4 regions of the Anoxynatronum sibiricum genome follow, and region 1 is predicted to be linked to each of the others. Evidence: riboswitches for the same ligand, from Rfam matches in the RefSeq annotation. Region 1 holds a riboswitch; each other region holds the start of a gene.
The links. Region 1 has a riboswitch for cobalamin ahead of AAIG11_RS11755 (CbiQ family ECF transporter T component). Riboswitches for the same ligand answer to the same signal wherever they lie in the genome.

Region 1 (7,462 bases):
TCATGTTTACCATGGTGAAATCGCCATTGATCTTCACCTTCAACCCCTGATGCCGGGCGGTTTCTTTGGAGGCCGCCACCTTGTGAAGCGCCGTTGTCAGGGGGCGTTTTAATCCTTCTCTGGCCATTCTGATGATGTTTCTGTCAAATTCACCCGGCGCCGGCTCCAGGTACTTGCCGCTTTGACCATGGAGATAGAGCAAATCGCCTTTCTCATTGACCAGTGCCCCTGCCAAATTCATGTGCTGCAACAGCCCTTGATCGGTCAGATAGCGCAAGGTGGGTTCTGTGGTGTTGGCCCTTTTTCCCTTTGATGGATGAGAAGTCCGCTCATCGGCGACCGCCGCCGGGGGCAGGTATTGCCTGACGATGTCTCTATTGGTCAGCGGGTTGTTTTCTTTGCGCTGGTAGATCTTGTGTTTGCGATCCATGTGCGAAAACATTTCGCTGAACTCCCCCACAGATTCTGAAGTGCCTAAAAATAGAATTCCACCTGTGTTTAATGCGTAGTGAAACAGGGGTATCAGTTTTTTCTGCATGTCACTGCCCATATAGATCAGCAGGTTTCGGCAGCTAATGAGATCAATCCTTGAAAAAGGCGGGTCTTTCACCACGCTCTGCTCTGAAAAAATCAACAGATCACGAATGTTTTTTCTCACCCGATAAAAACCCGGACTGCCATTGGTGCGATTGGTACCGTGGGCCTCATTTGGTTCAGGTGTAAAATGCCGGGCCAGTCGCTCTTCTGAAATATCGGTGGCGATACCGGCAGGATAAATACCGGCGCGCGCTGTCGCAATGGCTCTCTGATCAATATCAGTGGCAAAAATGTGAATTTGGTCATTTCGTTTCATCTTCTCCTGATATTCGGAAATCAGAATGGCAAGGGAATAGGCTTCTTCACCGGTGGAACAGCCAGGCACCCAGATGCGCAGGGGGATCTCTGGGGGTCTGTTTGCAAAAAGGGTTTCAACATGTTTTTCCAGGGCTTCAAAGGCTTCTGGGTCTCGAAAAAAGCTGGTAACCCCAATGAGGAGATCGCGAAAAAGTGCCTCCACCTCCTGGGGAGTCTGCTGCATGTATTTCACATATTCTTCAAGGGTATCTGTTTGATGCACCGCCATGCGTCTTTCAATGCGGCGGTTAATGGTACTGGGCTTGTATTGGGAAAAATCATGCCCTGTCTGGTTTCTCAGCAGCGAAAATATTTTCTTCTGCACATCTTCAGTGACCTGCGTCGCTTCAACCGGCAGAACCGATTTGCCATAATGGTGGGCTGCATAAGCCATCAATTGTGCCGGCATCTCTTCAGGAGAAAGCGTGTAGTCCGCCAGGTTTGTCGCGATGACACTTCTTGGCATTCCGTCATAATCAGAGGAATCCGGGTCCTGTGCCATGACCATGCCGCCTTCTTCTTTTACCGCTCTTACGCCAAGGGTGCCATCACTGCCGGTGCCAGACAGCACAATACAGATGGCGCGTTCATGCTGATCTTGTGCCAGCGAACGGAAAAAGAAATCAATGGGCAGCCGCTGCCCCCGGGGGGCCGTCGGTTTCTCAAGTTGCAATGCACCCTGCGAAAGTGATAAGTTATAGTTAGGCGGAATAATGTACACACAGTTGGGTAAAACAACCATGCCATCCTCCACTTCATACACTTTCATATGCATATCAGTGAGCCGCCGGATCAAATCTGCCAGCAGGCTTTTATGATCGGGTGCCAAATGCTGCACCAGGACAAAGGCCATGTCAGGCTGTTTGTCAGCAGGCATTCCTGAAAAAAAAGCTTCGAAAGCTGCTAAGCCGCCTGCGGAAGCGCCAATACCGACAATGGGAAACTGGTTTTTTGAGGAGTGTTCTGTTTTCTCTTCCGGCATAAAAGATGCCTCCTAACTTAATAAGTACAGGTAAGTCGTTTGCTTTTCAGATTTTTCTGATTCCATCATCTTATATCTACCCAAACTCATCGCATCCACCCAAATTTATTATTTTTACCCATTTTTTTTGTTTTTATCCATTTTTTATCCACATTTTTAAATCCATATTTATATTTCTTATCCCCGCCAATCGATGTCAGCCAAATTACCCATGCGTACACCGACTTCTCCTCGCTGCTTCAAATGAGATACTCCTTTTGTTCAACAACGTTCAACAACTTTCACTAGCTTTATCCAGCAACTCTCACCCCTGGCCTTCAAATCCTGATAATTCCTTTCCCGGGAAGCGTTTAAACCCATCGAATCCGGATATCATCTTACTGCGGGATCACGTTACAGGCTTACCCGTATATCGATCTGCATGTGCAGGTTGACTCGTCTTGTCGAAATATGGAAATGGGGTAAATGCATGAACATGCACCAGCTTAAAAAAATGGGCAACGGCAAGGGTTTCATTGCGGCACTCGACCAGAGTGGCGGCAGCACCCCCAAAGCATTGGCAGCCTACGGCATCTCAGAAGACCAGTACACCGGTAAGGAGAAAATGTTTGAACTCGTCCATGAAATGCGCTCCCGAATCATGACCAGTCCCGCTTTCACTTCTGGTCATATCCTGGGTGTCATTCTGTTCGAGCAAACCATGGACAGTTTAGTTGACGGCATGCCCACCGCAACCTACTTATGGGAAAAGAAAGGGATTCTTTCCTTCCTAAAAGTTGACCAGGGGCTGGCAGATGTTTCAGAAGGCGTCCAACTGATGAAGCCCATGACTGGTTTGGATGAGCTGCTGGCGCGCGCTGTAAAACATCACATATTTGGCACAAAAATGCGTTCTGTGATCAAAAGCGCTGTTCCCGAAGGGATTCGAAAAATTGTCGACCAGCAGTTTGATTACGGGAAGCAGATTCTTGCAGCCGGACTGGTTCCCATATTAGAGCCGGAAGTGGATATTCACAGCACCGACAAAGCCGAATCTGAACGGCTGTTGAAAATTGAAATTCTCAACCATCTCGACCAGTTGCCTGAAGATGCACTGGTAATGCTGAAGCTCTCCATACCAGATCGGGATGGTTTTTACCAGGATCTCACCACCCATCCCCGGGTTCTGCGCGTGGTGGCTTTATCCGGCGGTTACAATCGGGAAGAAGCCGTTGAACGCCTGTCCCGAAACCCGCATCTCATCGCCAGTTTCTCTCGCGCACTGGTGGAAGGGCTGACCGCACAGCAAACAGACAATGCCTTTAATGCCATGCTGAAAGATGCCATTCGGGATATTTACATGGCATCCATCACCTAACACCGCCGGCTTTTTGATTTTTGCATTGCTGCCTCCCCGGCAGGCCGACTTTCCCTTTGCCGGCGACTGCAATTTGACAAGCCTTTCGCCAGCACCTATACTGAAGTCAGAAGAAACTTGAAGAGGCTTAAAGAACGTGAAGAAGCTTGAGAAGGTTAAAGAAGCTTAAGAAACTTGAGAAGATTAAAAGAAGCTTAAAGAAGCTTGAGAAACTATATGACATTGATTTGTTTAAGGTGCTTTCGCAGGAAAGAGAATCGGGAAGACCGGACATGCCGGCGCGGACCCACCACTGTGAATGAGGACAATGCCCTGACAGGCCACTGGGTGACCCTGGGAAGGCAGGGCGGCGGAAGACTCATGAGCCAGGAGACCGGCCTTGAACAATGACCATTGCTGCCTGCCGCAGCGGTGGTTTGACATGGATTTTAGATGGGAAAATCCCTGGTGGCTCGCAGCCTGCCAGGGATTTTTGCATTGAAACCATGAGCGCATCAGTATGAAGTATCTTTTGACTATTGACTATCAATCTGATGACTATCAATCTGAATCAGAAAGCAGGAAGCCTTCATGCCCACGCCGCCCGCAGCCAACCACGCTTCAATGCTGAGATCAACCTCATTGCTGGTGACCCACCCCGGCCTTGCCATTGTCAACGCCTTTGTGGTGCTGTGGGGCATGGTGCTGCTGGAGCGGCCGGAAACAATGGCACTGCTGCTGCCAGTGCTGTTGCTTTTTCTGTTCACCGGCAACCGGATGACTCCCGCCGCCTGGTGGCGGCTTCTCATGGTTCTGCCCATGCTGCTGGTACTCACCCTGCCCCTGCTCATCGCCCAGGGCTGGCCGCCGCCCCATGAAAACCGTCTCATCGCCGCCACCCTGGCCCTGCGGATCTTCAACGCCACCCTGGTGCTGATCTACCTGGGCACCAGCCGCAGCCGCGAAGCATTGCTGGAAGGCCTCACCCTTCTGAAAATGCCTGAGGTGATGACCACCATTCTCCTCCTCAGCTTTCGCTACTTCATCATGGTGCGCCAGGATGTCATCAGCGGTCGCCGGGCCCTCCAGTCCCGGGGCATGGAAAAACTGTCCCTTAGAGAGCAGCTTCCCTTCTGGGGAGAATGGATCGGCGGCTTTTTTCTGAAAGCTTCCGATCATTCCGAACAGGTTTACCGGGCACTGAAGGCCCGGTCTTTCAATGGCCACATTCCCTCAGAGACACCGCCCCCCATGGGGCTTGTGGAGAAGGGTGTCACCCTGCTGCTGATCCTGTTATTTCTGTGTTTCATCTTTCTGGAAAGGGGGTTGCTGCCATGATGGTTCACATCCAAAACCTGTTCTATACCTATGGAGACGGCACCACCGGCCTGAAGCAAATTCACCTGCAAATTGCCCCCGGCCGACGCACCGCCCTGCTGGGCGTCAATGGCAGTGGTAAAACCACGTTGCTGTACCACCTGAACGGCACTTTTCTGCCCCAGCAGGGCCAGGTAACAGTGCTGGGCATTCCCGTCACCCGCCAGACGCTCCCCCAGCTGCGGCGGCAGGTGGGATTTCTCTTTGATTACCCAGACCACCAGCTTTTTGCCACCACCGTTGCCCGGGATGTGGCCTTTGGCCCCCGGAATCTGGGATTCTCCAAGACAGCAACAGCCCAGTCTGTCACCCGTTCCCTTGATCAGGTAGGCCTGGCCGCACTGGGAGAAAAGCCGCCTTATCAGCTGAGCCTTGGGCAGAAAAAACGGGCGGCCATTGCCGGTCTGCTGGCCACCGACCCCCAACTCATCGTATGTGACGAACCTTTTTCAGGCCTGGATCCCCATGCTCAGGAACAGTTTCGCCAGGTATTGGATGAGTGGATTGCCCAGGGACGTTCCCTGATTTTCAGCACCCATGATCTGGAACTGGCCTATGCCTGGGCAGACGAAGTCATTCTGCTGCGGGAAGGGGAAGTGCTGGCCCAGGGCCCGCCTCTGGAGGTGCTCACCGACGCTCCCTTGCTGACAGCCGCCAAGCTCCCCATGCCCCTGCTGGCCCGGCTTTTTGCCGGTCATCCCCGTCAGCCCCGAAATGTTGAAGAAGCCCTGGCCTTGATAAAGGACTGAGCCTCAACTCAAAAGTGATTCAACTTCATTCGCTTATTGAGAGAAGATCGAGGTGGCGTCACGCCTATCGAGGTCGAGCAACTTCTGATGCATGACCCACAGACGTATGACCTGCAGACGTATGACACACATTTGACAAACAGGCTTTCTCCCCCTATACTGAAGGTAACTGAATCGGACAATCCTTTTAAGGTGCTTCGAAAGAAGAGAATCGGGAAGCCGGGCAAGCCGGCGCGGACCCACCACTGTAGATGATGACAATGCCCTGTCAAACCACTGGATCAAAAGATCTGGGAAGGGAAGGGCGGCGGAGGAATCATGAGCCAGGAGACCGGCCTTGAAAGCAGCCAGCAAGCATGGGATGTATGCCTGTTTGGCGACCAGAGGATTTTTGATGGGAAAAACCCTTGGCCAATGGCCAGGGGATTTTTTTTGTCAGTCCTGTCCCTCCCTGAAAGGATCATCTATTCAGCTCACATACACCACGTTCACATCAACCTTTTTGGGAGGAATCAATCATGAAAAAAAACATTTTGAGCCTGACCATCCTGCTGCTTCTGGCCGCCCTGCTGTTCCATGGATGTACCGGCAGCACTGCCGAAAATGACCATGGCCACGAGCATGGCGACCTGCCCTACGAATGGAGCGGCGAACTGAATCTGGAAATCGGAACTTACGAAATCACTTTTGAAGAAAGTGAAGATGAATCCATGGACCTGGCCTTTGTACTGATGGATGGTTCCATCACCGATCTGGAACATCACGGCCAACACGTGCTGGAAGCAGAAAAAGAAGTGATTGCCGCCGATGGCACCTTCACCGCCCTGCCGGATTACGGATACACCCTGAAATTGAACCCGGCGGGTACTCATTTTTACTTTACCATTGAAGAAGCGGGGCGGTACATGCTTTTTGCCGAACACCTGCCGGAAGAGTTTAACCTGCAGTTTTTAGGCCAGACCGGCGAAGTCCTGACCCCCGAAAATCAAATAACCCACTAAGCGAATGTACACCAAGAGATGATAACCACTCTTGAACACCCATCAAAGGAGGCAATGAGCCATGCATTTAGCCGACGGTGTGTTGAACGCCCCCACCATCGCCATTACCTATGCGGGTACCGCAGCCCTGGTTGGCTATGGTCTGAAACAGATTCAGGAAGAAGAAATCCCTAAAATCAGTCTGATGACAGGCACTTTTTTTGCCGTCTCCCTCATCAGCATTCCCGTGGGCCCCTCTTCCATTCATCCCCTCATTGCAGGGCTGCTGGGAGTGATGCTGGGACGCCGGGCACCCGTCGCCCTCTTCATCGGCTTGCTGCTGCAAGCCATCCTGTTCCAGCACGGCGGTCTCACCAGTCTGGGGGCCAACACCCTCATGCTGGCCATTCCTGCCCTCACCGCCCGCCAGGTGTACCTGCGGCTCTCTCTGAGTCCCTTAGTGAAGGGAATGGTCGCCGGCGCGCTGGCCACCGTGCTCACCGTGGCTATTCTGGTGCTGTTGCTGGTAACCAGCCAGCCCCTCTTTGCCCGGGGTGCCGCCTCAGTGGTAAACCTGCTGATCATCGGCCACCTTCCCCTGGTGGCCATCGAAGCCGTCGTCACCGGCTTTGCCCTGCAGCTGATGGCCCGGGCCAAACCCCAGTGGCTTGAAGAAGGAGGGGTTGCCTGATGCTGGTTTTTCCGTCTTTTCCGTTTTTCTCCAGCCGCCATCGACTGATTTTTCCTGCTATTTCAGCCATGGTCATCATGAGCGCCATGCTCTTCATGGCCCTGTGGCAGCCAGTCTGGGCCCACTCCCTGCACATTGATCCCCTTGAAGGGGACCGGGTGCAGGTTTCCTATGACGGAGGCGGCTTTTCCCGCCGCACGGTGGTCACCGTACTGGACCCCATCGGCCACGTGATGGAAGAAGGCCGGCTGGATGATGAAGGGATCTATGCTTTCGGTCATCTGGAAAACCCCCACACCATTCTGGTGGATGACGGTTTGGGCCACCGGGCCCAGTGGATCGTCGGCACCACCCAGCGCCGGCTTCACAAATGGCCTGTGGTGGGTGGTATGTGGGTGCTTTTCGGAGGCGTCGCCTGGTTCTTCCACCGACGAGTCCATCACAAGCGGTCTG
Region 2 (7,462 bases), on a different contig from region 1:
TTGACACCCTGCATGGCGGTGTGGAGAGCATGAGACAAAAGCTGGCAGAGAATGCCGATGATGCTGCAGTGCTGCAAGCCCTGAAAAGCGGCGCACTGGCAGGAATGGAGTCAACCAAAGAAATGGAAGCCGCCAAGGGAAGAGCTTATTATCAAACCAACAAGGGTGTCGGAAACCTTGATCCGGGAGCGGTTACCATGTATTATCAAATTGAAGCGCTGGTAGACGTGCTGATGAGTGACCAACGCTAAATACCTGTCAGCAACAGCCAACTGAAGCTTGTTGCCCAATGGGAAGGGTGATTTGAATGAATTTAATGCTGATGCAAGATGTGATTGTGAAGTATTCGGAGGCAATTTCAACAGTTCTTGATGTTGATGTGGTGATTATTGACCGCTATTACACCAAAATAGCCTATACAACCAGAAACGTGAGTGATGCCCTTCCCATTACCAGTACCACCGTTGTCGGCGAAGCCATGAACAAAGGTGAAGTTATCATTATCGAAAACAAAGAAAACTATCCCATCTGTCAGAATTGCGAAGATGCTTCTGAATGCATGATTGCAGGCATGATCTCTGTTCCCATCTTCTCGAATCATAAAGCAGTGGGAGCGGTGGCGCTCCTGTTCCATAAAGCGAATCAGACTGACGTTTTCAAAAATGTGGGCCCGGCAGTTCATTTTGTTGAAATCATAGCGGATCTTATCAGTTCAAAACTATTGAATATTGAAGATATGGAACGCCTGCGACTCACCAGTTATGATCGGGAGAGTATTATCAATGCGGTGGATGATGCCATTATCTCCTTCGATGTTGCAGGTAAAGTATCGTATTACAACAAACGGTTCACCACAGAGTTTCCAGTGACAGGGCCGCTTGAAGGGAAGCAGTTCAGCGATATTTTTCATCACTCCCGGCTGGATGAAATCTACCGATCGGTCTATGATGAGTTAAACCGCCCTCTCTTCTATGAGTATCAGCAAAAGACCTTTATTGGGAGTGTGACCAAAAAAAACCGAATGGTGAACGGTATCAAACAAGGCAGCATCTTCATTTTTAAAAACTTGAATGCCAACTTCATTTCACTGCGAAACTTGCTGGATCATGGTGCTGAAATCGGATTTCAACATCTTGTGGATGCAGATGAAGTGTTTCAAATCGAAATTGAAAAGGCTAAAGAAATGGCAGTCACAGATGATGATATTCTCATCGAAAGCGAGCCGGGGCTGGAAGTCAACGAACTGGCACGTGCCATCCATAATTATTCGGATCGATCAGAAAAAGTATTCAAAAAAATTGATTTTGCCCAGCTGACAATGAAAGAGATTGAAAGTACAATGTTGGAGTTTAGAGTTTACAGTGAGGGTAATAATTTTCAAATTGGCGATTTAAATATGGCCAATGGCGGAACCGTTTTTCTCAGGAACGTTCAAAGAATGCCATTATTCACGCAATCTTTTATCCTTCAAATTGTCAAAGGAAATTCTGTGTACAGTGAATCCTTTGGGTTGCATCGTGTGGATCTGCGGTTCATTGTGCACTCAGAGGTGCCTCTGGAGCCGTTGGTGAAAGCGGGTCATTTTTCAGAAGCCCTCTACCATCGCATATCGGGTCGAAAACTGACAATCCCCCCGTTAAGAAAAAGGAAAAAACGCATTCGTCAAATATTACTGCACATATTTGAAGAGATGAAAAGAGTCTATGAGAATCGTGACATTCGACTGTCATCAGAGGCAGTGGAAGTGCTGGCAAATTGTCATTGGCCTCAAAATCGCATTTCAGTTGAAGCCGCCATGGAGAAAATTGTTCGCCTGGCCAATGTGAAGCTGGTAACAGAAGAACATGTGGTACAGGTGCTGCCAGATGAATTTGAGCGAAAGAACGGTCGTTTTGAAACCTACCAGATGGAAGAAATTGAAAGAAAAATCATCATCGAATTATTGCAAAAGGGATATGAAAAAGAACGCATTGCCCGTGAAATGGGCATTGGAAGAGCGACACTTTATCGAAAAATGGATAAATATGGGATTTGTGCTGAAGACCACACGGCAGAAAAAATTGTTTTCTTGAAAAGATAACTTAAATCGTAGGAGTTGAAAGAGATTGAACAACATCAATTCTCATAGGACTGACCAATCGTTAAAATTGTCTGATCGTATTGCAAATGTGTTGAAACGCGAAGTTGTGCTGGCGGTTGGATGCACAGAACCGGTTGCCATCGCACTGGCGTCCTGCTATGCGACGAAGCATCTGACAAGTGAATTGAAAAGAATTCATTTAAAAGTGAGCGGCAGTGTTTATAAAAATGCAAAAGCGGTGGGAATTCCGGGCACTGAGCAAACGGGAATCGAAATGGCCATTGCGCTGGGAGCATCAATGGTGGAGCCGGTGTTTGATTTGAAAATACTTTCCAAGGTCACCGAAATTGAACAGAAACGAGCACAGCTATTGATGGAGAAGGTTGACATTAAGGTAGAAATATTCTATGACCAACCCAGCTTATGGATCGAAGTGGAGGCAGAAACATCCTCCGAATCTGGCCGGGCGATCATTAAAGACAGGCATGATAACCTGGTCTATCTCGAGATGAACGGGAAAACAGAAATTGATTTGCTTCAGGAGTCATTAAGCTCCCTTCCGCCATTGGATCATCTGCTGGATGTGACACTGAAAAATCTGATGAACACCATTCGGGAAATGTCATTGGCAGAACTGAGTTTTTTGCTGGAAGGCATTGACTACAACATGAAAATGGCCGATTTTGGAATGCAGATGGATCGGGGTTTGAAATTTGGAAAATCATGGCAACGTGTTATGAAAAAAGGATATGGATCAAACGATGTTGGAAGTTTAATCAACATGTATACAACGGCTGCATGTGATGCGCGGATGTCGGGCGTTCAACTGCCAGTCATGACCAGTTCAGGAAGCGGTAACAATGGCCTGATTGCAGTGATTCCCATTGCAACGCTGGCAGATAAAATGGGCGTAAAGGATGAAGAAAAAGCCAGGGCACTGGCCATCAGTCATGTGACAAACTCAAAGGTAAAGCATCATATCGGACGGCTTTCACCTGTCTGCGGATGTGGTGTTTCTGCTGGTGCCGGAGCAGCCGCTGGAATGGCTTACCTGATGGGAGCATCCACCGAAGAAGTTGAGTACGCAGTCATCAACGTGATTTCCAGCCTGGCCGGCATGATTTGTGATGGTGGAAAAGTGGGGTGTGCACTTAAACTGTCCGCCAGCGCATCCATGGCCTGGCAAAGTGCGCTGCTCGCTGTGGAGGGAGTCAGAATCCCGGCAGGAAACGGGATTGTCGGTGATGACGTGGAATCCACCCTTAGAAACCTGGAAAGTGTCAGCATCGAAGGAATGCGTCAGGTTGACCGGGCGATCATCGGGGTCATGTAAAGTCCGGCAGATGAAAACAATCAGTTACTGGGAGGTCGGCGGTATGTATGGTGCTCAAGTAAGGAAACAAGTTGATCAACTATCAGAAATGATAGGAAAAACGCCTCTTCTTAGAATAACCTACCGCCTTCGTGGCGAGGTGTATTCTCTATACGCCAAGGCAGAACACTATAACTTAACAGGCAGCATCAAAGACCGAATGGCACTTCATATCATCAGGAAGGCTTATGAAGAAGGCGCCCTTAACCCCGAAGACATGATTATTGAAGCCACCAGTGGAAATACTGGTATTTCATTCTCTGCCATTGGAAGAGCGCTGGGCCACCCCGTTATGATCTTTATGCCAGACTGGATGAGCCATGAACGAAGGAACCTTATTCGAAGCTTTGGGGCCGACATCTCTCTGGTAAGCAGCGAAGAAGGTGGTTTTTTGGGCAGCATTCAAATGGCAGCAGATAAGGCTTTGGAGCTGCAGAGCGCTTTTTTGCCGAGACAGTTCTCCAACGAAAACAACAGCAATGCACACTTTTTGTCCACCGGCCCGGAGATTGTCGAACAGACTCAGCGGCTCAATGACCGTCTCCAGGCTTTTGTAGCGGGAGTCGGAACCGGGGGCACTGTCATGGGGATAGGAAAATTCTTAAAAGGGTATGATCCCAAGGTGCAGGTGTATCCGCTGGAGCCCTTGAACTCACCCACCTTATCAACCGGGCACAAGATTGGCAAACACCGTATTCAGGGCATTTCCGATGAGTTCATTCCAGATATTGTCCGGCTGGATCAACTGGATGAAATCATAGGCGTTGACGATGGTGATGCCATTATCATGGCCCAGAAAATGGCAAAAGACCTGGGGTTGGGGGTTGGTATCTCTTCAGGTGCAAATGTGCTGGGCGCCATCAGCGTGCAGCAGCAATCTCAAAGCAATCAATGTGTGGTAACTGTTTTGCCTGATGATAATAAAAAATACCTCAGCACCGATTTAATGAAACCGGAGCCCGCTAAGGAAGGGTTTTTGGCACCGGAAGTTGAGCTGCTGGATTACCAAGTCTGTCGGTGATCCTGAGTGATAATAAGGACCTGCCTTCTGGCAGCTACCCAACTGCCAGGGCAGTATGGTTGCCAGAAGGCAGGTTCTTTTGATATACTGAAAAAAGCAATGAGAATCAGCAACGAAATTCATCATTTTCATAAGAGGACCATCAATTGCCATCAGATGACAATTTCATGATTTTTTCAGGTGCTCCCTTTGGGAGCTAAACGGGAAAGGGGTGAAAGTCCCCTGCAGCCCCCGCTACTGTCAATGCAGATGAAAACGGCAACATACCCACTGAAACCTACGGGTGATCACTAAATGATCATATCCAATGTTTTGGGAAGGGGCCGTGAGTAAGAGGAAGCATAAGCCAGGAGACCGGCCTGAAAACACCTGCTCACGCTTCGGAGGGAAGCACCTGAGGGATGGCGCGGCCAACGAATCACTGGCCACCGGAGCCCATACACCGGCACACCGCACCGAGTCCTTGAGGACCCGGTGTTTTTTTGTGGCATGTGGCATAGGAAATAGCATACGCAAAAAACTGTGGACAACGTTTTTTTAAGGTTTTGCTATTCTATACACTATTCCTTATCACCTATCCACTGAAAAACTGCTGTAGGCAGTTTTATTCTGAAAGGAGCATGAATCTATGAAGGAACAAGTCAACGCTGTCACCAAAGAAAAAAAAGGCCTGCTGATTCTGGCCCATGGCAGCAAAGTGAAAGAAACAGACGAAACCGTGAAGCGGCTGGCAGAAGCAGTGAAAATTCAAACCGCCGACACCTTTGATGCCGTGGGGTATGGGTTTCTTCAAATGGCCAACCCCACCATGGCAGAAGCCGCCCGGAAGCTGGCGGAAGCCGGCGTCACCCGCGTTCACATCGCCCCCTTCTTTCTGTTTCGGGGCAATCACCTGCGGGAAGATATTCCCGAAGAACTGGAAAACCTTAAAAAAGAGTACCCTCACCTGAATTTCACCATGGGAGGCTCCATCGGCGACCATCCTGCCATGACCCGGGTACTGCTGGATCAAATCGAAAAAGATCTCAGTGCCTAAAGGCTTGCTTTCTTAAAAAGCACATGTGACAATAATCTTTATAGGCGTTGCAGATGATTGGATCAGCGGGGCCTATCATTTCAGAGATGTGATGCGTCACATCATCAGGAGGCGATTTCATGGCAAGCACCCCCGGATTTGTTCTCGCCGGCACCCACAGCGGTGTGGGCAAAACCACCCTCACCCTGGCCCTGCTCCAGGCCCTGAAAAACCTCAACCTGCCCATTCAGTCATGCAAAGTGGGGCCAGATTTCATTGACCCCCGGTTTCACGAAGCGGTCACCGGCACCCCCGCCTACAACCTGGATGCCTGCCTGCTGGGGGATGACACCATGGTGAACCTTTACGGTGAAACCCGCCTGCCTGGCCACCTGACTTTGGTGGAAGGCGTCATGGGCCTTTTCGATGGCCGGGGTAGCCGCCACGAAGGCAGCAGCACCGCCTGGGTGGCCCGGTGCCTGGAGCTGCCCGTGGTGCTGGTCATCGACGGCGGCGGTCTTTCCACCAGCGCCGCTGCCCTGGTGAAAGGTTATCGGGACTACGACCCCGCCGTGAAGCTGGCCGGGGTGATTGTGAACCGCATCAGCGGCGAAAAACATTACCGGTTAATCAAGGAAGCCATTGAAAGAGACACGGGAATTCCCTGCCTGGGGTGGATGCCCCGGGAAGCTTCGTTCCATTTGGAAAGCCGTCATCTGGGCCTGGTTCCCGCCATTGAGGTGGAATCCCTGCGCCAGCAGATTCAGGCCATGGCCCAGGCAGCAGCGGCACACATTGAACTGCACCGCCTCCCTGGTGTGGCCCAGTGTATGGACGCCTGCGTTTCCGGCTCGCCACATGAGCCGGTACCCCAACATTCACCCATCAACCGCTTCAGCCACGCATATCAGCATTTCCCCACCCCCCGTCATACCGTGGGAGTGGCCTACGATGCCGCCTTCCACTTTTATTACCAGAGCAACCTGGACTGGCTGCGCCACCAGGGATGCCGCCTGATCCCCGTCAGCCCCCTACAGGACCCGACCCTCCCCGCGGATCTGGACGCCCTTTATCTGGGCGGTGGCTTTCCCGAGATGTTTGGAGAAGCTCTGGAAGCCAATGCATCTTTTCGGGAATCCCTGCGCCGGCGAGTGGCCGAAGGACTCCCCGTATACGCCGAATGCGGCGGCTTTCAATACCTGTGCCGCCACCTCACCGATCTGGAAGGCCGCACTTGGGAAATGACAGGGGTGTTTCCCGCCGCCAGCCGCATGACCAGTCGGTTACAGCATTTTGGTTATTGCCGGGTCACCACCCTGTCAGACCAGCCCTATTTTCCGCCGGGCATCACCACCTGGGGCCATGAATTTCACCGTGGTGTGGTGGAATCGTTGCCGGCAGCGCATCAGCCAGGTGAGGAGACACGCATCAATGGCAGCGGCACCGGAAGCATTTCTGGTGAGATTACCACCCCAGTACTCACCATGGAAAAACCCACCGATACCGGAAGCACTGACACCGGAAGTAATGCCACTGAAAGCACAGCCGCCCCAGGTTGGACCTGTGGCATGACCGTGAAGAACACCTTTGGAGGCTTTCCCCACGTGTTTTTCCACACCAACCCCGCCTTTGGCATGGCCTGGATAAAGAAGATGTAAACAAAGAAAACAAAGACCTGATGATTCCGGGAAAGAGAAATGATTTCAGGAAAGAGAAAGGAAGAAACCGCCATGACTACGAAAGCTGCCACTGCCAATGAAGGCAACGACTCCCTGGCCCATACAGCCCCCCGCCCATCCACCCCCCGGCGGGACTTTACCCTGCTCCCCGTATCTCCGGAAAACACCCTGGTCATTGCCTGCGATTCCTGCGGCGGGGTGGGCGACAAGCCGGAAGATCTGGTACCTGTTTCCCCAGAAATTACGGGGAAATTCACCTGTCGGGTGGCTGCTATGGAAGTGATGTCCACCGGGG
Region 3 (7,462 bases), on a different contig from region 1:
CCTTTAACCATTGAAACTGAGAAAAAAACACTGGTGTTTATTGATCTGTTTGATTATGTTGATTTTGACCGAAGTGATGTTCAGGGGAAATTGGTTCTCACCCATAATGGTCGTCCGGCGGAGTATACTGCCGTCATTAACAGTGGGGATGATATTTGGGTATACTGGGACCAGGAAACTTATGCGGCATCATCGGGAAAGAAGGGGTCGAAAAATGACGCAGGAAAGCTCACAAAAAACAACCATTAAAAAAGTAATTCTGGGAATTGGCCTGGGTATTTTAACAGGTCTCATTGTAGCAGGTGCAGCCACTGGTGTTTTTGTTCATCGCACCCTCAGTCAGCCCACCATCTATGCCACGGTACTGATTGAGGGATTGCCGGTAGACGGCCTGACGAGTGATGAAGCCAAAGATCAGCTGGAAGCACATATGGCTTCCCGTATACAGGAGTCGACTTTGACATTCAGACATAATCATCAAGAGTGGGAGATGCCTTACACTTCGCTGGGCTTTCATTATGATTATGATCAGGCAGTTCAGGAAGCAATGGCACTTGGCCGCAGGGGAACAATGCTGGACCGGATGACTGATATCAGGCGGATGCGTGAGCAACCGGTACGATTGTTTCTTGACCATGGCTATGAAGAGATGCAGCTGAGAGGTTTTCTTGAAGACATTGCTCAGGAAATATTTATTGAACAGTATCCGGCAGAAATACGCAGGGAAAACGGTGCTTTTATAGTTTCGCCTGAAAAACAGGGCCTTTCCCTGAATTTGGAAGAAACCCTTCAGCAGGCTCATCAGCGAATGACAAATCTTGAAGACACCCCAGTGCATCTGGTTGTGACAGAGCACTTCGTGTATCCAACAGCTGCAGACCTGCGTCAGATCGAAACGGTGATCAGTGAATACAGTACCACTTTCAATGCTGGTGATGCAGGACGAACAGCTAATTTGCGTCAGGGATCCAGCAGTATTGACGGTAAACTATTATTACCGGGCGATGTTTTTTCTTTTAACGAAACCACCGGGCCCCGTATTGCTTCTGCCGGTTACCAGGAAGCACCTGTGATTCTAATGGGAGAACTGGTGCCGGGGATAGGAGGTGGCATTTGCCAGGTTTCCACCACCCTTTACAATGCAGTGATACGTGCAGACCTGCAGGTGGTGGAGCGCACCAACCATTCACTGCCTGTGTCGTATGTGCCTCGTGGACAGGACGCCACAGTAGCTTTTGGGTCCCTCGATTTTCGTTTCGCCAACAATGAAGATAGTCCCATTTTTGTTGAAAGTGAAGTGAGGGGAAATCGTCTATATGTTCGCATTTTCGGAAAAAGTGCTGACCGACCCGACATTGAACTGGCCTCCCAGGTGGTACAAGTTGTTGAACCCTCCAGTGAAACCCGTTATGACAATACCCTGTACGAAGGTGAAACACAGGTGGAGAGGGAAGCCAAAACTGGTTATCGAGTTGTGACACACAAAATATATCGGGAAAATGGCCGGGAGATTCGGCGCGAAGAAATTTCACGGGATTATTATCGGCCTGTGAATGGTATCATTTTACAAGGAACGAAACCCCGCCCAGTCAATGACTGGTTTTTCAGTGAACCGGAAGAAATGCCCGGCGGGCAGGAATCATCGTATCAGGGAGGTTGATCATGGACAAATACTTATACGACAAGGACTTGATGTGTCCTGTCTGCAGTAAAAAATTCACCACCAAAAAAGTGCGACTTCGCAAAATACCTGTGGACAAAAAAGACCCGGACTTTCATATCTGGTACAAAGACATCAATCCCATTTTTTATAATGTATGGGTCTGTCCCAATTGTGGATTTAGTGTAACAGAAAGCGAGCATAAACCATTAAACTTGGATCAAAAGGGTTTGATTCTTAAACAAATCAGTTCAAAATGGCAGAAACGAGATTTTGGCGGTGAACGAACCCACGCACAGGCCATTGAAACCCATAAACTGGCAATGCTCACCGGTACGTTGCTGGGCAAAACAAATGGATATCTGGGGAGTTTATGCTTGCGACTGGCATGGCTCTACCGGGAAGCCGAAAACAAATCCCTTGAAAAAGTACACCTGAAACACGCCCTCGATCATCTTGAAGTGGCTTACACCAATGAATCTTTTCCCGTTGCAGGACTGGATGAGATATCTTTAGCGTATTTAATTGGTGAACTGAAACGCATGCTGGGCGAGCCAAAAGAAGCGATCTTCTGGTACAACCGGGCCTTGGAACACCCGGATATAAAGCACAAGCGGCTGATTCAACTGAAGGCACGGGATCAATGGCAAGCAGCCAAAGAAGAATATAATCTGCTTAAGGAGCGGATGAAAGATGCCTAAATACTATTACGGATCAATTGACTGGAACCAGCAGCCGGTGACACTGATTGCCTCAGAAACTGGTTTGGCCGCCTTGGAGTTCAAACGACTGGCAGATATGGATCTTTGCAGATTTGAAGAAAAACCGATGGAAGATTCGGTAAGAATAACCCCTTACCTGAAACAGGTAGAAGCTTACTTTAAAGGGAAACAACATCAGTTTGACCTGCCTTTGGATTTTCAGGGAACCGACTTTCAGATGCGAATCTGGCGTTTTTTGACCACCATTCCCTATGGAAAAGTGGCCAGCTATCAACAGGCCGCCCAAGCTGCAGGCAATGAAAAGGCAGTGAGAGCAGCTGGTATGGCCAATAACAAAAACCCTATTTCGGTTGTGATCCCCTGTCATCGTGTGGTGGGAAAAAATGGTTCGCTGACAGGCTATGGTGGAGGCCTTCAGATTAAAGAAGCTTTACTGAAACTTGAGGGCATTCAAATTGATGAAGGACGCATCAGGGAGGCATCTGTATGGTTGAAAACACCGGCATCACGCTAGTCACTGGAGGTGCACGAAGTGGCAAGAGTCGTTTCGGCGAAGGTCTTTTTAAGAAGAAAAGCGACAAAGTGCTCTACATAGCCACGGCAAAAGCCTATGATGACGAGATGCGGCTGCGCATTCAACGTCATCGGCAGCAAAGACCGTCTTCCTGGGAAACGCTGGAAGCCTATTATGGGTTTCGCCAATGCCTTCCAGCCTGGCAGGGAAAAGTGGAAGGTATTATATTGGACTGTATCACATTGATGATCACCCATCTCATGCTGGAAAATGCTCCCGAAAACTGGGAATCATTGACACCGGAAGCACTGACTGCATTGGAAGCCCGTGTTGACAGAGAGATGAATGAGTTGGTGAAAGTTCTCCGGGAGATGCAGGTGCCAGCGGTGTTGATTACCAATGAGGTGGGCATGGGCATAGTTCCCGGTGACAAAATGTCCCGGGATTTTCGTGATATTGCAGGCAGGGTGAATCAACGCCTGGCAGAAGCGGCTGATCAAGTGTTTTTGGTGGTTTCCGGCATTCCCCTCTGCTTGAAGAATGCCGCATCAACCGACCCCACAACCCTGTCAATCGATTGAATCTGTCTGCAGCTTATGCGCTGGAGAAAATGAAGGGGTGAGACGGGATGTTCAACAGATTTTTACATGCCCTCCAGTTTTTAACGATTCTTCCAGTTCCCACTCAATCAGTGTCAGATGATACCTACCATCAAACCATGGGATGGTATTCCGCTGCAGGCATCGTCATTGGATTAATGACGGCCGGCATTTACTGGCTGATAGTTCAACAGTTACCAGTGCAGATGGGTGTGCTGACAGCCCTTTTCTTCCAATTTTTCTTGACAGGTGGTTTGCATTTGGATGGTTTGGCTGATACCTTTGATGGGTGCATGAGTGGCCGTGATCGAAATCGCAAACTGGAAATTATGAAAGACAGCCGATTGGGGACTCATGGAGCCCTGATTTTACTTTTTGTTCTGCTGTTTAAACTGACTGCATACACAGCTCTGCCTGGTCATCTGCGAGTTACCTGCCTGGTTCTCGCACCTGTTATGGGAAGACTGGCGCTGGTGTTGGGTGCCTGGAAAAGTGTATATGCCCGTGAAAATGGGCTGGGAAATCTATTCATTGGGAAGATCACTTTGTTTGAGGTTATTTTGGCACTGGGAGTGTGCATGGGAGCATTAGTGGCGACCCGTCAAATTGCTATGGGAGGTGCACTCCTGGCGATACTAATGACAGTTGCGCTTGGACGCCATATTATCACTCGTTTGCTTGGCGGCATGACAGGCGATACGCTGGGTGCGCTGAGTGAAATATCAGAAGTTGTATTTTTGATGATAGTCTTGCTGGCTCATTGAATTGAACAGGGCATGCATATCATAATCAGACAACATCAAGAGGAGTGAAACAGATGAAGATCATGCTCATCAGGCATGGTGAAACCAACCACAACCTGGAAAATCGAATGAGTGGCTGGACAGAAGCAGTTCTCAGTGACAAGGGAATCCGGCAGGCAGAAGCACTTGGAAGATGCCTGGCAGGAGAAAATCCTGATAAGGTCATCACCAGCGGCATGAAAAGAACTGATCACACAGCACAACTGGTCTTTCCCACAGCATTGCAGCAAAATCGGATAGAGATCATGGAAAATCTGAAAGAAATGCATTTTGGCACCTTAGAAGGAATGACCATGGATGAAATTCGCGATCAACATACCGATGAATACACACAGCTGATGGAAAAACGTGGCCGGTATACATTTCCGGGTGGGGAGAGTCTATACAGCTTTCACCATCGGGTAAGTGAAGCGGCGAAGGAACTGTTAATCTGTTCAAAAAAAGCAAATGCCTGCCAAATAGCCGTTGTGGCACATTCCGGCACGATTCGAAGTCTGCTGGCTCACTGGATTGCCAATGACTGGCAGGCTCACTGGCGTTTTCAAATTGACCACTGCAGTATCAGTGTGATTTCTTTTCATGACACATTTCCCGTCTTGCAAGGATGTAATGATACTCACCATCTTACAGATCTGAATGATTTATCGGGTTGACAGTGAAGTGTTTTCAATGGTAGGCTGAGATTGATTTCAAACTGAATATATTTAACTCAAGAGTGATGCTTGTATGGAAGCAGAGAGGGAAGCTGGTGTAAATCCGGCACGGTCGCGCCACTGTGAGGGGGAGCTGGCTGCACAAGTCACTGGAGAACTACTTCCGGGAAGACGCAGCACAGGCAATGAACCCAAGTCAGGAAACCTGCTCATGAAATAATGACGGCTTGCCTGCGCGAAACAGGTGACTGGTTTTTTTGTGATGAAGACGGATAACTGAAGATGAATCGAGAAACGAGGAGAACGATATGGGAAATCGACGACGGATGAATAAGGGCTGGCGGTGGGCATTGATTTTACTGGCGGTGGGGCTTTTTATAAGCGCCTGCAATGCTGCCGATCAGCATTTGGAGACAGATCATCATGAAGAGCCTGAAAGAGAATCCGGCGTTGACCTTCAGATTTCAGAGACGCATCCATTACGAATTGTATCGCTGTCACCCAGCCAGACAGAAACATTATTTGCGCTGGGATTGGAAGAACAGATCATTGGCGTTTCCGACTATTGTGACTACCCGGCGGCGGCACTTGAAAAAGAAACGTTGGGAAGTTCTTGGACCATTAATCTGGAACGAATCATTGAACTGGCACCTGATCTGGTGTTTACCTTCTCAGGTGGGCAACCGGAAGCAGTGAATCAAATGACTGCCATGGGAATCACGGTGATTGATATGACACCGGAATCTGTTGAAGCAGTATTTGAGTCAATTATCGAAACTGGAAGACTGACAGAAACAGAAGCGACGGCAACGGCGCTGGTGGATCAGCTAACCACCGAAATGGATATGATTGTTGGAAAAGTCAGTGAATTGCCGCGAGTTCCCGTTTTTTATCAAGTGTGGGATGAACCATTACAAACAGCTGGTCCGGGGTCTTTTATCCATGAACTGATACAATTGGCCGGCGGCGAGAATATCGCGGGAGACGCTGAAGGTGCGTATCCCATGTATAGCGTGGAAGCGCTGGTGGAAAAAAACCCAGCCATCTACTTTATGCCGCCACATGTGGCAGATTTCGACAGTATGACTGAAGCTGCAGCAGAAGCTTATCGGGATGAAGTGCGCCGGCGACCAGGTTACGATCAGATTGCTGCTATTCAGAATGACCGTATTGAACTGATGGAGCCTAACATTGCTTCCCGGCCGGGGGCTCGTATTGTTGAAGCATTACGCCTTTTTGCAGAAGCCATTCATCCAGAGGTGTTCTAAATGAGGCAAACACATCGCCGTTCATTGATTTTTACAGGTCTTATGGGTGTGTTGATCATGGCTGTTGTGTTGGCAGCTTCTGTGGGAGCTGCCGCCATTGCTCCTGGAGACGTGCTGCGAGTGATTGCCTCCTATCTCCCCTGGCTGGGAGATCGGGTGGATGTTTCTTCGGTATCTCTGGCCCATGAATCCATCCTGCTGCACATAAGACTGCCTCGCATTGCCCTTGCTTTTCTGGTGGGAGGCAGTTTGTCAGTTGCCGGATCAGCAATGCAAGGGATGCTGAAAAACCCTATGGCCGATCCCTTCATTATGGGAACATCATCTGGTGCGGCGCTGGGGGCGGCTGTGGCCATTGTGCTTCGGTTGAATCAAAGCCTGCTTGGTTTTGGAGCGGTTTCGATGATGGCCTTTGCAGGTGCACTGCTGGCAACAAGTATTGTGTATCGGCTGGCCCGAGTTGGTGGCCGGGTGCCGGTAACGGCATTGTTGTTGGCTGGCATTGCCACCGGTCAGTTTTTCACGGCCATTCTGTCATTTCTAATGGTAATGGCCTCACGAGATGTGAACAGTATTGTATACTGGACCCTGGGCAGTCTATCTTCCAGGGGATGGCAGCATGTGGGCCTTGTGGTGCTTCCGGCATTGTTTGGAACCGCTGTGCTAATGTTCTATTCACGTGATCTGAACCTGTTGCTGCTGGGTGAAGATACAGCTGCCAACACAGGGGTGCCGGTGGAACGGGTTAAACGGGTACTGCTTATCACCAGCACTTTGATGACTGCCTTTATGGTGTCTGTCAGTGGCATTATTGGCTTTGTGGGTTTAATTGTTCCCCACGCCACCCGGTTTTTCACTGGGCCCGATCATCGCTTCCTCATTCCTGCTTCGGGGCTGGCCGGTGGTATTTTTTTAATAGTGGCAGATACGCTTTCCCGCACCGTTATTGCGCCTACTGAATTACCGGTGGGTATTCTAACAGCCATGGCGGGTGCTCCCTTTTTTATTTACCTGTTACGCCGGTCAAAAAAGATCTCGTAGAGATCTCTTCAATGGGTGAGGATGAAGCTTCATGGGAAAAACCATTCAATTAAACAACCTTTCATTTGCCTATAATGAAAGACAGATTCTGAAAGCTTTGAATCTGGTCATTGGACGAAAGACATTTTTATCCATCATTGGTCCCAATGGCAGTGGCAAAACCACACTGCTAAAAAATATTGCACGAAACTTAAAGCCTACC
Region 4 (7,462 bases), on a different contig from region 1:
TCATTGCTCCAGGATTCAACGGGTTTTACAACCATCACTTTATGCGCCACATGAAAGACACCGGAGTCTACCAAACCCTGAACCAACAGGAGAACTGTCCCCAGGCCTTGCGGAATGCGGGAGTGCTCGACCCGGAAGGCCATTATACATTGCTGGGGTTCAATCCCACCCTGCTGCTGGTGGATCGCACCTTTCACCAGGACCTGCCGGTGCCCCGGCGCTGGGAAGACCTGCTGGACCCCGTTTATGAAGGGAAAGTCGCCATTCGCGGTCACAATGATGAAGATTTTTGCGAAGGGATCTTACTCAATGTCTATCAAGAGCATGGGATGGAAGGCGTGGCGCAGATGGGCCGGTCTCTGAAAATGGGCCTGCACCCGGCACAAATGGTGAAAATGGCGGGCAAAGGAAAAGCAGAAGCCCCGGCGGTGGCGGCCATTCCCTATTCCTTCTCAAAACTCATCAAGGAGACCGATCAGGTGACCCTGGTCTGGCCTGAAGACGGTGCCATTCTCAATCCCATTACCTGTCTTGTGAAGAAAGAGGCACTTAAAACCATGCCAGCGCTGTGCCAACTCCTGGCCAGCGACGAAATGGCAGCCATTCTCTCCGGCGTGGGGTTCCCCCCCGTCAACGCCCATACCGCCACTGGCCTGCCCGGGGAAATCGCCTACAAATGGCTGGGCTGGGATTTTCTTCGCAGTCATTCCCTTGAAGACCTCAAAGCCCAGACAAACCAGGTGTTTGTTCAGGCTTTTCGAGAGGTGAGTTCATGCGACTAGTCACCGTATCTGGCCCTCCTTCTTCAGGAAAAACCTCGGTGATCATCAACGTCTGCAAAAGCATGCAGCGCCAGGGCATTGGTGTGGGTGTGGTGAAAATGGACTGCCTCACCACCAACGATGACAAGCTTTACACCAAAGCAGGCATTCCCGTGAAAGTGGGCCTGTCAGGCAATTTATGCCCCGATCATTTTTTCATCAGCAACATCGAAGGCTGCTTTCAGTGGGGCCAGTCCCAGGGGCTGGACATCCTCTTCAACGAAAGTGCCGGCCTGTGCAACCGGTGTTCTCCCCATATCAAAGAGGTGATGGGTGTGTGCGTCATCGACAACCTTATGGGAGTGAACACCCCCCAGAAAATTGGTCCCATGCTGAAACTGGCAGACGTGGTGATCATCACCAAATATGACATTGTTTCCCAGGCAGAAAAAGAAGTCTTCGCCTTCCGGGTACGTCAGGCCAATCCCCGGGCACATATCGTGCATGTGAACGGCATCACCGGCCAGGGAGCCGAAGAAGCCGCCACACTGCTGCAGGCAGCCGATGAAGTGAAGACTCTCAGCGGCAAGCGGCTGCGGTTTTCCATGCCGGCAGCCCTCTGTTCCTACTGCCTGGGAGAAGTGAAAATCGGCGCTGATTTTCAGATGGGAAATGTGCGGAAAATGCAGTTTCACAAATAGCTGCCACCCGGCACAAACTCCGGGTAAATCCTGCTTTTATCATTTTTCACCATAGCTTTTTAAGAAAGGTGGTGCGGAGACCATGCCTGCCGCAAACCAAAATCCAATCACACATCAGGAATTAACACAGAAAACACCCGCCGGGCAATCACTGTCTCCCCAAACGGTTCTCACCGACGATACCCACACAACCGGCTTCTTTGAAGCCGCCGGCCTCCCCCTTCCCCAGCAAGGCATCACCCTGCAGCAATACCTGCATCAATTGGAAGAGGAGCTGCTGGAAGATCTGGGCATCGACAGGGAAGACCTGGTGACCCAGCTGGCCTGCTATCTTGATCACATGAAAACCCTGCAGGCCGGCAACCAGTTGAAGGTGTCTTCCGTGACCATTGCAGGGGGGCAGAATAAAAAAGGAGAACCCGAAAAGGTCACAGTGACCATTCATCAGGGAGAAATCGTCTGCATTGTGGGTCCCACTGGCTCAGGAAAAAGCCGCCTGCTGGCCGACATTGAATGGATGGCCCAGGGAGACACTCCCACCAAACGGCACATCTTCATCAATGGGCAGGTGCCTGACAAATCCTGGCGTTTTTCACTGGAACATAAGCTGGTGGCCCAGTTATCCCAGAACATGAATTTCATTATGGACCTCTCCGTCAGCGAGTTCATTGAAATGCACGCCGAAAGCCGCATGATTCCCAAGCCTGAAGTGGCGGCAAAGGTGAAAGAAATCACCGAACAGGCCAACGCCCTGGCAGGGGAAATGTTTTATTGGGATACCCCCGTCACCGCTCTCAGCGGCGGCCAGTCCCGGGCGCTGATGATTGCCGATACGGCTTTTCTCAGCACTTCTCCCATTGTGCTCATTGATGAAATCGAAAATGCCGGCATCGATCGGAAAAAGGCCCTTGACCTGCTGGTCAGCCGGGAGAAAATCATCCTCATGTCCACCCATGATCCCGTGCTGGCTCTCATGGGTTCCAAACGCCTGGTACTGCGCCATGGTGCCATTCAAAAGGTGGTGACAACCACGGTGCAGGAGCAGCAGAACATTGCGCCCTTGCAGCAGCTGGATGAGCTGATGCTGTCCTATCGACATCGGCTGCGCAGCGGTGAAACCATCGATGAAATCGATTTGTCGCAGCTGATGGGAAGATAAGAATCGCGTTGACAATATCATATTATATGTATATGCTAAGTGCTGAGACAATTTAATACGATTTCAGGCGTGATGCCCGCGAGGGTCATCACTTAAAAGGGAAGTCTAGTGAAAATCTAGCGCGGTCCCGCCACTGTAAGAGAAGAGTTGCTTTCATTCACCACTGTGCCTGCGGCGTGGGAAGGAGGAAGCAATGATGAAGCTCAAGCCAGGAGACCTGCCTGTGATCGATGGTAGTGCCATGCCCACGTGGATCTGGGAAAGGTAGCTTAGCGTTGCGATTTTGTGCGACTCATAGCCCTTTGTTCCCCTGTGGAACAAAGGGCTTTTTGCGTGGACTGCTTTCAGGTGAAGCGATGGTAGTCCTCCCAAATTAATAAGTATAGAAGGCAAGTCCAAAATGCAATGGATTTAATCTAAATGCTAAAAAAGGCACTTTACAAATCTGCAGTAAATGATAAAATGAAAGCGTTCATTTAAATGCAAATCATTTGCAAGTAGAGAATAGGAACAACATGAGCCACCACCCACGAAAAATCAATTCAACCTGAAAGGATTTGATCAAATGAGCAAGTGCCTTCAAAAACATCACCCCATGCCATTTTCCAAGAGCAAAAGGGGCATGAAATGGACGCAACCGGCAGGGATGATCTTGCTGGCAATCGTGGCATTACTGGTCATAAATGGTTGTGCACCTCAGGAAACAGGGGATGAACAAGAGAATTCAACCCGCATCGTTCAGGATATGTGGGGCCGGGAAGTTGAAATAAAAGAAGAAGTCACATCGGCAGTCATCATCGAATGGGAGGGTTTGGCGGCAAAGTCCATGCAGATATTTGGCATTCAAGAGATGATTGTTGGTGTAGACGATTATGCCAAGAAAAACACCTTTCGCAATCATGTTGTGCCAGTGGTGGGAACTGTCCCAGACATCGGGTCAGCGTGGTCAGGGGTGAACTATGAGACCCTGGCCAACTTAAAGCCAGATGTGGTTTTCATGGAACTGTGGGTCACCAATGAGTCGGAAAAAGAGCTGCACTCAGATGCCATCAACAAAATCGAAGAGCTGGGCATTCCTGTCATCACCTTCCTGTCCCCCTCTTGCTTTGAAGAGCCACACATCGACACGGCCTGGGAGCATGTGCGCCTGGTGGGAGAAGTGTTCCAAAAACAGGAGGAAGCGGCAGCTCTGATTCAGCGAATGGATGAAAAAGTGGCTTTGATTCGCAGCCGCACACAGGGAATAGAAGCAGCAGACAAAGCCGATGTGGTGATTTTTGCCACCATGGACAATGTGATGGGCACCAAAAGCATCCAATCTTATTTTTTAACAGAAATCATCAATGCCAACAATCTCATTGAAGGCGGTGACTTTGTCAAGATATCAGAAGAGCAGCTCTTGAAGCTGGATCCTGATGTCTTGATTATCCACGGACACGACGGCTACCTGGACCCTGCGGTGGTTCGGGAGGGCAGACAGGCAGGTCTCAACTGGGGCAATGTACAACACCTGCAGGCCATTGAAAATGACAGGTTCATTAGTCTGGGATATGAAGAATGGCGGGCAACCATTGAAACACCTGTGGCACTTCTGAAAATGGCCAAAACCATTTATCCTGACCTTTTTGAAGACATTGACCTGGAAGCGGAAGAAGTGAACATGTACATGCAGGATTACGGTATGACCAGAGAAGAAGCCTTGAAGGCCATCGAAGCCCAGCGATACACTGCCATCGTAGAAGTCAACTAAACATCGGGTGAGGAGATTGTCCAGCATGAAAGTCTCTCAGAAAATTTATAAAGCACCAAAAAAAATCTCCTTTAACAATCAGAATAAAAAGAAGCTTATTGGCACGATGGGGCTGTTGCTGGTACTGGTCATGGCAGCCTCTCTCTGCATTGGAGCCTACTTCATTGATCCCAGAGAAGTTTTTCAGATTTTAAGGCACAAGCTATGGGGAGTGCCTGTTCCCAACGGAATGGCAGGCACCATCGTGTGGGATATCAGACTGACCCGCATTCTGCTGGCAGTGACCGTGGGGGCAGCGCTGGCCTCCAGCGGAGCGGTGTATCAGGGAATTTTTCGAAATCCCCTCATCGAACCCTACATTCTGGGAGTCTCCTCCGGCGCCGCCTTTGGAGCAGCTTTGGCCATTCTCTTTGAATTTCCCTACTCCCTTCAGCTGTTGGCGTTTTTCTTTGGGATGCTGGCGGTGACAGCCACCTACAGCGTTGCCAGAATGAATGGTGAAACGCCGCTGGTGACCCTGATTCTTTCAGGTGTGATCATCAGCTCCCTTTTTTCGGCCATGGTGTCTATTTTTCAGTATATTGGCACCGAAGAACAACTGCGACGACTGGTCTTTTGGCTTATGGGCGGGCTGTACCAGGCCACCTGGTCAGATATCAAAACCATCTTACCCGTTGTGGCGGTGGGGGTGTTGCTATTGTGGATGAACGCTTGGAAACTGAACGTATTATCTCTGGGAGAAACAGAGGCCAAAACCCTGGGCATTCATACAGAAAGAACAAAAGCTGTTTTGATGGTGACAGCAACGGCCATAACTGCTATTTCTGTGTCTCTCACCGGAATCATCGGTTGGGTGGGGCTCATGCTCCCACACGCGGCCCGGCTGATTGTTGGCCCGGATCATCGTTTTTTAATTCCTTTGGCCGCCATCATGGGAAGCATTTTTCTGGTGGTCTGCGATACCCTTGCCCGCACCATCTCCACAGGGGAAGTGCCCATCGGCATCATTACCGCCATTCTGGGAGCACCCTATTTGCTCTTCCTGCTAAGGCGGCGATCAAACTATATGGGAGGCTGAACAGTGACCATTCATGTGGAGCAACTTTCATTCAGCTATGGGAGCCATCAGGTGCTGCGGGAAATCAGTTTTTCAGTGCCAAAAGGACAGCTGTGCGGTCTTTTTGGCCCTAATGGAACGGGTAAAACCACCTTGTTTAAATGCCTGACAGGCGTCATGCCGGGAAAACATGAGCAGCACATTTTTCTGGAAGACAAGCCTTTGCACGGCATGCCCCCGAAACAAAGAGCACAGATGATGGCCTATGTACCCCAGGAACATACACCCCCTTTTCCTTACCAGGTGAAAGAAGTGGTGTTGATGGGGCGCACACCCTATATGGGAGGTGTGTATGGCCCTAAAACCTCTGACTATGAAGCCGCTGTTGAAGCCATGGAGAAGACCGGCATCACCTCTTTGGTAGAGGTGCCATACACCCAGTTAAGTGGGGGCCAGCGACAACTGACATTACTGGCCAGAGCCTTTGCACAACAAACAGAGATGTTGCTGCTGGATGAGCCCACCGCCAGTCTTGACTTCAAAAACCAGATGCTCCTGTGGAAAACCATTCGCAGCAATATGAAAGCAGGCAAGACAGCCATTATTTGCACCCATGACCCCAATCATGTTTTTTGGTTCTGCGATGCAGTGGTTGTGCTGGGGCGTCAGGGAAGCATCATTGCCCAGGGGCGCCCCCAAGACGTGCTCACCGACGAAGTACTGCGGGAGATATACGGTGAAATCAGCCAAGTAGAGCAAATTGGACATCGGTCGGTGGTGATGCCTTTTCTGGACACCGTGATGGATATGTAAACGGGCAGGAGGATTGAAATGAGGAAAACAGAAGCGCTGACAGAAGCTATTCGCCACAGATGGGATCATTGTGCCAGCCATTACGACGAAGGGTACGATCATGCTGTCAAAAGTGATGCAGAGAAGCAGTTGTGGATGAAATTGCTGCGTCAACTGATTGGAGAGTCGCCCAGAAATATTTTAGATATTGGAACAGGTACCGGAAATCTGGCGTTCATGCTGGCAGAACTGGGATACAGTGTTAAAGGGGTTGATCTTTCGGCAGAATTACTGGCCATCGCCAGGAGCAAACAGCCCCCACATATGGGAAAAGTGGTTTTTGAGCAGCAGGATGCCCAAGAGCTAAGCGAAACCACCGGTGATCAGTACGATGTGGTGATCAGCCGCAATGTGTTGTGGACCATCACAGATCCTGAAAAAGCCCTGAGTGAATGGCATCGCGTCATGAAACCCGGAGGGATTTTCGTTATGATCGATGCCAATTGGTTTTGCCCAACCCTTCAACAGCGCTTACTCAAAGCCATGGGAACGCTGTTGAAAAGCTTCCAAAAGAATCAGCAGCATGAAGAACAAGAAGAACAAACCTATGATCCTCACATCATGGCATCATTGCCCCTCATTGGAAAAAACGGCGTGCAGATTTTCACAAAGTTGGCCAACAATTGCGGATTTAAAAATGTGGTGCAGATTCCGCTAAAAGAAGTGGATCGGATCATGTGGCAGCAAATGCCTCTTCAGAAAAAACTGTTGAATGCCTATCACCGGTATGTCCTTCTGGGGAAAAAGCAGTGACGGAAACAGATCGCAGCAACTAAGTCACTAAAGGATGTTGTTACAAAGTTCCCTCATTGTGGTATTAACATAATCACAAGATGTATATGTGTCCGAAACACTCATTTCTTCACTGTGGGTTTGAAAACCTCCAGAAAAGGGATAGGATGCATGGTGAGTTGATTCCATGAAGAGGGGGAGATTATGTTGGCAAATCATTCATTTCAAACCAACGAAGAGATTTTGGCGGCGTTCAAACTGGTATTACCCTATATCAACCGGGTAGTTCATGAAGACATGGCAGTGGGGCTAACCGATTTGGACAAGTACATCGGTTATTATCGAGCCGATGCCTTTGAGCTTGACCTGCCTGAGGGCAAGCCCATCAAAGGCATTAAAACCATAGAAGAAGCGTTGCGCTATAAAAAAGATACTTTTGATGACGTGCCG

Region 2: linked by a shared signal. The riboswitch ahead of AAIG11_RS06985 (sirohydrochlorin chelatase) and the one ahead of AAIG11_RS11755 (CbiQ family ECF transporter T component) in region 1 are both predicted to bind cobalamin.
Region 3: linked by a shared signal. The riboswitch ahead of AAIG11_RS04960 (ABC transporter substrate-binding protein) and the one ahead of AAIG11_RS11755 (CbiQ family ECF transporter T component) in region 1 are both predicted to bind cobalamin.
Region 4: linked by a shared signal. The riboswitch ahead of AAIG11_RS13970 (ABC transporter substrate-binding protein) and the one ahead of AAIG11_RS11755 (CbiQ family ECF transporter T component) in region 1 are both predicted to bind cobalamin.

Annotation. Positions count from the first base shown of each region.
Region 1 is NZ_JBCITM010000012.1:25,781-33,242, reverse strand. Features, by position in the region: gene AAIG11_RS11770 (chemotaxis protein CheB) at 1-1,876, opposite strand, end outside; gene AAIG11_RS11765 (hypothetical protein) at 1,963-2,097, opposite strand; gene AAIG11_RS11760 (fructose bisphosphate aldolase) at 2,346-3,233, shown strand; cobalamin riboswitch at 3,451-3,629, shown strand; gene AAIG11_RS11755 (CbiQ family ECF transporter T component) at 3,837-4,550, shown strand; gene AAIG11_RS11750 (energy-coupling factor ABC transporter ATP-binding protein) at 4,547-5,338, shown strand; cobalamin riboswitch at 5,512-5,692, shown strand; gene AAIG11_RS11745 (hypothetical protein) at 5,857-6,339, shown strand; gene AAIG11_RS11740 (CbiM family transporter) at 6,401-7,009, shown strand; gene AAIG11_RS11735 (hypothetical protein) at 7,009-7,462, shown strand, end outside.
Region 2 is NZ_JBCITM010000005.1:178,815-186,276, forward strand. Features, by position in the region: gene dhaL (dihydroxyacetone kinase subunit DhaL) at 1-251, shown strand, start outside; gene AAIG11_RS06970 (sigma 54-interacting transcriptional regulator) at 308-2,080, shown strand; gene AAIG11_RS06975 (L-cysteine desulfidase family protein) at 2,172-3,413, shown strand; gene AAIG11_RS06980 (PLP-dependent cysteine synthase family protein) at 3,424-4,473, shown strand; cobalamin riboswitch at 4,635-4,850, shown strand; gene AAIG11_RS06985 (sirohydrochlorin chelatase) at 5,102-5,509, shown strand; gene AAIG11_RS06990 (cobyrinic acid a,c-diamide synthase CobB) at 5,629-7,146, shown strand; gene AAIG11_RS06995 (AIR synthase related protein) at 7,219-7,462, shown strand, end outside.
Region 3 is NZ_JBCITM010000003.1:266,852-274,313, forward strand. Features, by position in the region: gene pilM (pilus assembly protein PilM) at 1-249, shown strand, start outside; gene AAIG11_RS04930 (VanW family protein) at 215-1,660, shown strand; gene AAIG11_RS04935 (DUF2225 domain-containing protein) at 1,663-2,361, shown strand; gene AAIG11_RS04940 (methylated-DNA--[protein]-cysteine S-methyltransferase) at 2,354-2,896, shown strand; gene cobU (bifunctional adenosylcobinamide kinase/adenosylcobinamide-phosphate guanylyltransferase) at 2,869-3,477, shown strand; gene cobS (adenosylcobinamide-GDP ribazoletransferase) at 3,525-4,259, shown strand; gene AAIG11_RS04955 (histidine phosphatase family protein) at 4,313-4,951, shown strand; cobalamin riboswitch at 4,995-5,178, shown strand; gene AAIG11_RS04960 (ABC transporter substrate-binding protein) at 5,260-6,219, shown strand; gene AAIG11_RS04965 (FecCD family ABC transporter permease) at 6,220-7,260, shown strand; gene AAIG11_RS04970 (ABC transporter ATP-binding protein) at 7,292-7,462, shown strand, end outside.
Region 4 is NZ_JBCITM010000017.1:64,646-72,107, forward strand. Features, by position in the region: gene AAIG11_RS13955 (ABC transporter substrate-binding protein) at 1-782, shown strand, start outside; gene AAIG11_RS13960 (GTP-binding protein) at 773-1,462, shown strand; gene AAIG11_RS13965 (ATP-binding cassette domain-containing protein) at 1,545-2,621, shown strand; cobalamin riboswitch at 2,670-2,860, shown strand; gene AAIG11_RS13970 (ABC transporter substrate-binding protein) at 3,244-4,371, shown strand; gene AAIG11_RS13975 (FecCD family ABC transporter permease) at 4,397-5,449, shown strand; gene AAIG11_RS13980 (ABC transporter ATP-binding protein) at 5,453-6,241, shown strand; gene AAIG11_RS13985 (class I SAM-dependent methyltransferase) at 6,260-7,033, shown strand; gene AAIG11_RS13990 (methyl-accepting chemotaxis protein) at 7,217-7,462, shown strand, end outside.